DNA from 2 places in the Massilia suwonensis genome. Region 1 is predicted to be linked to the other one. Evidence: riboswitches for the same ligand, from Rfam matches in the RefSeq annotation. Region 1 holds a riboswitch; the other holds the start of a gene.
The links. A riboswitch is a leader RNA that binds a small molecule or an ion and turns the genes downstream of it on or off. The one in region 1 is predicted to bind thiamine pyrophosphate.
Positions count from the first base shown of each region.

Region 1 (3,319 bases):
TCATGTCCGGCGTCTCTTCCGGCCAGCCCATGGTCGAGAAGGGGACGAGGGCCGACGAGAACCAGGTGTCCAGCACGTCTTCGTCGCGGCGCAGTGCGCCCGTGATGCCTTGTGCGGCAGCCTTGGCCTTGGCTTCTTCCTCGTCGCGGGCGACGATGATGTTCCCGGCTTCGTCGAACCAGGCCGGGATGCGGTGGCCCCACCACAGCTGGCGCGAGATGCACCAGTCCTGGATGTTACCCAGCCACTGGTTGTAGGTCGTGCTCCAGTTCTCGGGCACGAACTTGATCTCGCCGCTGGCGACCTTTTCCAGGGCCACTTCGGTGATCGATTTGCCCGGATTGAAGGTGCCTTCCGGCGCCGGCTTGGTCATGGCGACGAACCACTGGTCGGTCAGCATCGGCTCGATGACGACGCCGGTACGGTCGCCGCGCGGGACCATCAGTTTATGGGGCTTGATCTGCTCGAGGAAACCTTGCGCTTCCAGGTCGGCCACGATCTGCTTGCGCGCGGCGAAGCGGTCCATGCCCTGGTACTGGCTTGGTGCGTTCTCGTTGATCTTGGCGTCGAGCGTCATGATCGTGATCGGCGCGAGGCCCGCGCGCTGGCCGACGGCGTAGTCGTTGAAGTCGTGCGCCGGCGTGATCTTCACGCAGCCGGTGCCGAACTCCTTGTCGACGTAGGAGTCGGCGATGACCGGGATCTCGCGGCCGGTCAGCGGCAATTTCAACATCTTGCCGTGCAGGTGCGTATAGCGCTCGTCGGTCGGATCGACCGCCACGGCCACGTCGCCCAGCATGGTTTCAGGACGGGTAGTCGCCACCGTCAGCGAGCCGGAGCCGTCCGCCAGCGGATAGCGGATGTACCACATCGAACCGTCTTCCTCGACCGAATCGACTTCCAGGTCGGAGACGGCGGTGCCCAGCACCGGGTCCCAGTTGACCAGGCGCTTGCCGCGGTAGATCAGGCCCTGCTCGTACAGGCGCACGAAGACTTCGGACACGACCTTCGAGCGCGTCTCGTCCATCGTGAAGTACTCGCGCTGCCAGTCGGGCGAGGCGCCCAGGCGGCGCATCTGGCCGGTGATGGTGTTGCCCGACTTTTCCTTCCACTCCCAGACCTTCTCGATGAAGGCGTCGCGGCCGAGGTCGTGGCGCGAGATCTTCTGGGCGTCGAGCTGGCGCTCGACCACGATCTGGGTCGCGATGCCGGCGTGGTCGGTGCCCGGAATCCAGGCGGTGTTATAGCCGCGCATGCGGTAGTAGCGCGTCAGGCCATCCATCACGGTCTGGTTGAAGGCATGGCCCATGTGCAGCGTGCCCGTCACGTTCGGCGGCGGCAGCTGGATGCTGAACGATGGTTTGTCGGCGTCGAGGGTGGCGGTGAAGTAACCGCGCTGTTCCCACTCGGCGCGCCAGTATTGCTCGATGTCGGCGGGCTCGAAAGACTTGGCTAATTCCATGATGTGATGGCGTTTGAATGTGCGAAAAGAGCCATTATAGAGGAGGAGGGAGGGGAAGCGGTCTTGCCGGGGATGCGAATTTTCGGCGGCCGTGGCGCTGTTGCGTGTTCCGTTATCGGTGTCTCGAATCCGCTTGGGCACAGAGTGCCCACCCTACGGAAGGAGCCAACTAATGGGGTTTCGTATGAACTTGCCAATAACGGTACCCGTAGGGTGGGCTCTCCGAGCCCACGCGGATTCGACCCCATGTACAGAGATTATTTGCTTGTCAATGCTACCGAAGCAGCTATAATCCGCTCGCTGCTACACGGCAGCACACGCTAGGGGTCCTGCGCACTGACGGTGCGCGGGTGAGAAATACCCTCTGAACCTGATCTGGATAATGCCAGCGAAGGGAAGCTTCCGAGACACGGTCGTGCGCACGCACGCCTGCATCTTCGGCCTCCTTTGCTGGCTCCTGCCCAAAGGAGCCACATGAATGCACGACTAGAGTTTGACGCCGCCACCGCCACGGTGGACACGGCCGCCATCGCATCCTTCCCGAATTCGACCAAGGTCTACATCGAAGGCAGCCGCCCCGACATCCGGGTGCCGATGCGTTCGATCGCGCAAAGCCCGACGCCCGACAGCTTCGGCGGCGAAGTCAATCCGCCGGTCTTCGTCTACGACACTTCCGGCCCTTATACCGACCCGGCCGCGCAGATCGACATCCGGCGCGGCCTGCCGGCCATGCGCCGCGACTGGATCGACGAGCGCGGCGATACCGAGGAGCTGCCCGGCCCCAGCTCCGCCTTTGGCGCCGAGCGCCTGCAGGATGCCAGCCTGGACGCGCTGCGCTTCGGGCTGCAAAGGAAACCGCGCCGCGCGAAGGAGGGCGCCAACGTCACGCAAATGCACTATGCGCGGCGCGGCATCGTCACGCCCGAGATGGAATTCGTGGCCCTGCGCGAAAACCTGCGCCGCAAGGAATACCTGGCGCAGCTGGAAGCGGGAGGGCCGCAGGGCCGGCGCATGGCCGAACTGCTCGGCCGCCAGCATCCGGGCCAGTCCTTCGGCGCCGCCATCCCGCCTGAAATCACGCCGGAATTCGTGCGCGAGGAAGTCGCACGCGGGCGCGCCATCATCCCGGCCAACATCAACCATCCGGAAAGCGAGCCGATGATCATCGGCCGCAACTTCCTCGTCAAGATCAACGCCAACATCGGCAACTCGGCCGTCACGTCCTCGATCGGCGAGGAAGTGGAAAAGATGACCTGGGCGATCCGCTGGGGCGCCGACAACGTGATGGACCTCTCCACCGGCAAGCACATCCACGAAACGCGCGAATGGATCGTGCGTAACAGCCCGGTGCCGATCGGTACGGTTCCCCTCTACCAGGCGCTGGAAAAGGTGAACGGCAAGGCCGAGGACCTCACCTGGGAGATCTACCGCGACACCCTGATCGAACAGGCCGAGCAGGGCGTCGACTATTTTACGATCCACGCCGGCGTGCGCCTGGCCTACGTGCCGATGACGGCCAAACGCCTGACCGGCATTGTCTCGCGCGGCGGTTCGATCATGGCGAAATGGTGCCTGGCGCATCACCGGGAATCCTTCCTCTACACGCACTTCGAGGACATCTGCGCCATCATGAAGGCTTACGACGTCGCCTTCAGCCTGGGCGACGGCCTGCGCCCCGGCTCGATCTACGACGCCAACGACGAAGCCCAGCTGGCCGAACTCGCGACCCTCGGCGAACTGACGCAGATTGCGTGGAAGCACGAGGTGCAGACCATGATCGAAGGGCCGGGCCACGTTCCGCTGCACCTGATCCGCGAGAACATGCGCCTGCAGCTCGATGGCTGCATGGAAGCGCCG
Region 1 is NZ_JBHSMR010000012.1:47,220-50,538, reverse strand. Features, by position in the region: gene ACFPQ5_RS07410 (valine--tRNA ligase) at 1-1,462, opposite strand, end outside; TPP riboswitch at 1,775-1,876, shown strand; gene thiC (phosphomethylpyrimidine synthase ThiC) at 1,937-3,319, shown strand, end outside.

Region 2 (3,319 bases), on a different contig from region 1:
TGCGTACGGGCGGTGAGGATGAGTGCGCCCAAAATATTGCCTCAGAGAATCTATTTCCCTTGAGCAATCGCACCGCCGAGACGAACCGGGTAGGACAACATGAAGTCGTCCGCAACCCGCCGTCTTCCACGGAGTGTCCGATGATCTTCGCGCACCTCACCCGCTACTGGCTGGCCCGCCGCAAGGAGCTGTCCGTCTCGTCCTGGCTGCTGTCGGTGCTGCGCAGCGCCCGCGTCCTGCGGTTTTACCGCGACCATGCGGCGCTATGCCAGCTCGACGTCTACCGCAATCATGTGATGGCGCCGCCCAACGACGATCCCTTCCACCACCTGAGCCACCGCGGCTACCTGGTGCAAGGCCTGAGCGCCCGCCAGCGCGTGCAGTGCGTGCTGTCGCACTACCGCTTCGAGGAAACCACCTTCGACGCGGCCTACAAGAAGGCCGTGTATGCCGACGGCGGCCTGGTCCTGTGGCAGCACAGCGTGGGCGAGCATGCCTTCCTGATCCGCCTCGAGATGGCCTCGCGCATGAATGCCGAGGGCGACCTGACGATCGCGCTGGTCGCCGACGGCAAGGTGCTGCACCGGCTGTCCTACTCGTGGGTCGACGGCGCGATCGCCGGCGTCCAGGCGCCGCTGGTGCCCTTCGTCGCCCGTAACCAGGGCCGCTGGACCGACTCGGGCGAGGCCTTCGACGCCTTCGAAGCCTGCTTCCCCAACAATTCGCCGAGCTTCTTCTGCTTCGCCGCGATGCAGGGCCTGGCGCAGGCGGTCGGCATGGAGCAAGTGCTGGCCGTGAAGTGCACCTCGCACATCGCCTACGATCCGGAAGAGATCAAGCATTTCGCCAACGCCTACGACGGTTTCTGGCGCGTGCTGGGCGGCGTCGAGCTGGCGGGCGACGCCTGGCAGGTAGCACTCCCCTTCTACCTGAAGCCGCTGGCCGACATGCCCTCGAAACACCGCAAGCGCGCCGCCCAGCGCCGCGAATACTGGCGCGCCATCGGCGACAGCACGCGCGCCACGCTGCAGCGCCACCTGCTGCATGCGCGCTCGCACCACGAGCATGCGGCGCCGCTGCGGGAGACGGTGGACGTCTAAACGGACAAGCACACGTAGGGTGGAGTCCCGACTCCACGCGGTCGGGCGCTTGCATACCGAAACTCTGCGCATCGACCGTACCGCGTGGAGTCAGGACTCCACCCTACATTGACAGAAGCACCACGGTCGGCACTGGCCGTGTTACACTCGCGCCTCGCTAGGGGTCCTGGAACTGCATGTTCCGGGTGAGAGATACCCTTCGTACCTGATCTGGATAATGCCAGCGAAGGAAAGCGCGCCAAGCAGTTCACACCTTGTTTGCCCTTCCCCCACGTTGGCTCCGGCTTTTATAAAAAGCAGTGCGCCATCTCCGCGTGGCGTGCGAAAGCGAGCAAACCAATGAAACCCGTCTTCAAGCATTCCCTCCTCGCCTGCGCCCTCGCGCAAGCCTTCGCCGTCCAGGCGCAAACCGCCGAACCGGTCGCTTCCGTCCTCGTCACCGGCAGCAAGTGGACGGTCAGCGACCGCGCCAGCATCGGCGGCTTCGCCGAGCTGCCGATGCTGGACATCCCGGCCTCGGTGGTCGCCATCGGCCGCAGCCAGATGCAGGACCTGTCGATCCGCTCGGCCAGCGACGCCGCGCAGTACGACGCCTCGGTCGGCGACGCCTACAACGCGGTCGGCTATGCCGAGCAGTTCTCGATCCGTGGCTTCAAGCTGAACAACAATTCGGGCTACCGCAAGGACGGCATCGCGATCGCCGGCGACACGCAAATCCCGCTCGAGAACAAGGAACGCTTCGAGCTGCTGAAAGGCGTGGCCGGCCTGCAGGCGGGCCTGGCCGCACCGGGCGGCGTGATCAACTTCGTGACCAAGCGCCCGACGGATACCCCGCTGCGTTCGGTGACGGTGGAAGCGCGCGAGCGCGGCAGCCTGCACGGGGAGCTTGACATCGGCGGCCGCTTCGAAGACACCCGCTTCGGCTATCGCATCAACGCCGCCGCCGACCGCCTGCGCTCGTATGTGCGCGGCGCCGACGGCAAGCGCCAGTTCGCATCCGGCGCCTTCGACTGGCAGATCACGCCTGATGCGAAACTGGAACTCGACATGGACTTCCAGCACAAGGAGCAGATCACCGCGCCCGGCTACCAGCTGATCCGCGGCACCGACCTGCCGGCGAACGTGTCGCCGAAAGTCCTGCTCAACGCCCAGCCCTGGACCAAACCGGTCGACACCGACAGCGCCAACCTCGGCCTGCGCTTCGCCTACCGCCTGAACGCCGACTGGAACGCCACGATCGGCGCCAACAAGCACTGGTTCAAGCGCGACGACTACACCGCCTTCCCGTACGGCTGCAGCAACGAGGGCGACGGCTACTATCCGGGTTACTGCTCGAACGGCGACTACGACGTCTACGACTACCAGAGCGTGGGCGAGCGCAAGACCCCGTTCGGCCTGCAGGCCCAGCTCCAGGGCCGCCTGAGCACGGGCGGCGTGCGGCACCTGCTCACCCTGGGCACCAGCTACGCCGAGCGCCACAACAGCTACGGCGACTACGTCTACGACTACGCCGGCTACAGCAACATCTACCAGCCGCTGGTCACCGATCCGGCGCCGGGCAATCCAAGCACCGGCCCGGCCTACGAACGATTCAGCGACCGCGAACGCGCCATCTACGTGCAGGACATCGTGACCCTGTCGCCCCAGCTCGCCGTGCACGCCGGCCTGCGTTACGTGAAGATCGACAGCACCCAGCAGCCCGAGTCCGATCAGCCGTGGGTCAGCGACAAAGCCTCGTTCGCGCTGCCGAACGTCTCGCTGGTCTACAGCCCCACCAAGAACTGGAACGTCTACGGCACGCTGGCGCACGGCCTGGAATCGGGCGGCGTCTCGCCGATCGAGACCGACAATCCGAACGAAGACCTGGGCCCGAACCGCTCCAAGCAGATCGAATTCGGCGTCAAGGGTATCGCCGGCAAGGACGTGTCGGTCGGCGCCGCCGTGTTCCAGATCACCTCTGGCCTGGAATACACCGATGCGAACAACCTCTTTGTGCGCAACGGCCAGCGCAAGCACCGCGGCCTGGAACTGTCGGCCCAGCGCGCCACCGGCGGCCTCGCCTACGGCGCCTCGCTGCTGGCCCTGCGCGCGCGCCAGGAAGACACGGGTGACGCGACGCTGGACGGCAAGCGCGTGACCAATGTGCCGGACTTGAAGACGACCGTCTGGGCAGAATATGCGGTAGCGAACGTGTCGGGCCTGAAGCTGAACGGCCAATG
Region 2 is NZ_JBHSMR010000013.1:1,300,288-1,303,606, forward strand. Features, by position in the region: gene ACFPQ5_RS13870 (DUF535 family protein) at 141-1,100, shown strand; TPP riboswitch at 1,250-1,349, shown strand; gene ACFPQ5_RS13875 (TonB-dependent siderophore receptor) at 1,440-3,319, shown strand, end outside.
Region 2: it holds a riboswitch for thiamine pyrophosphate, as region 1 does, so the genes downstream of both, ACFPQ5_RS13875 (TonB-dependent siderophore receptor) here and thiC (phosphomethylpyrimidine synthase ThiC) in region 1, are expected to answer to the same signal.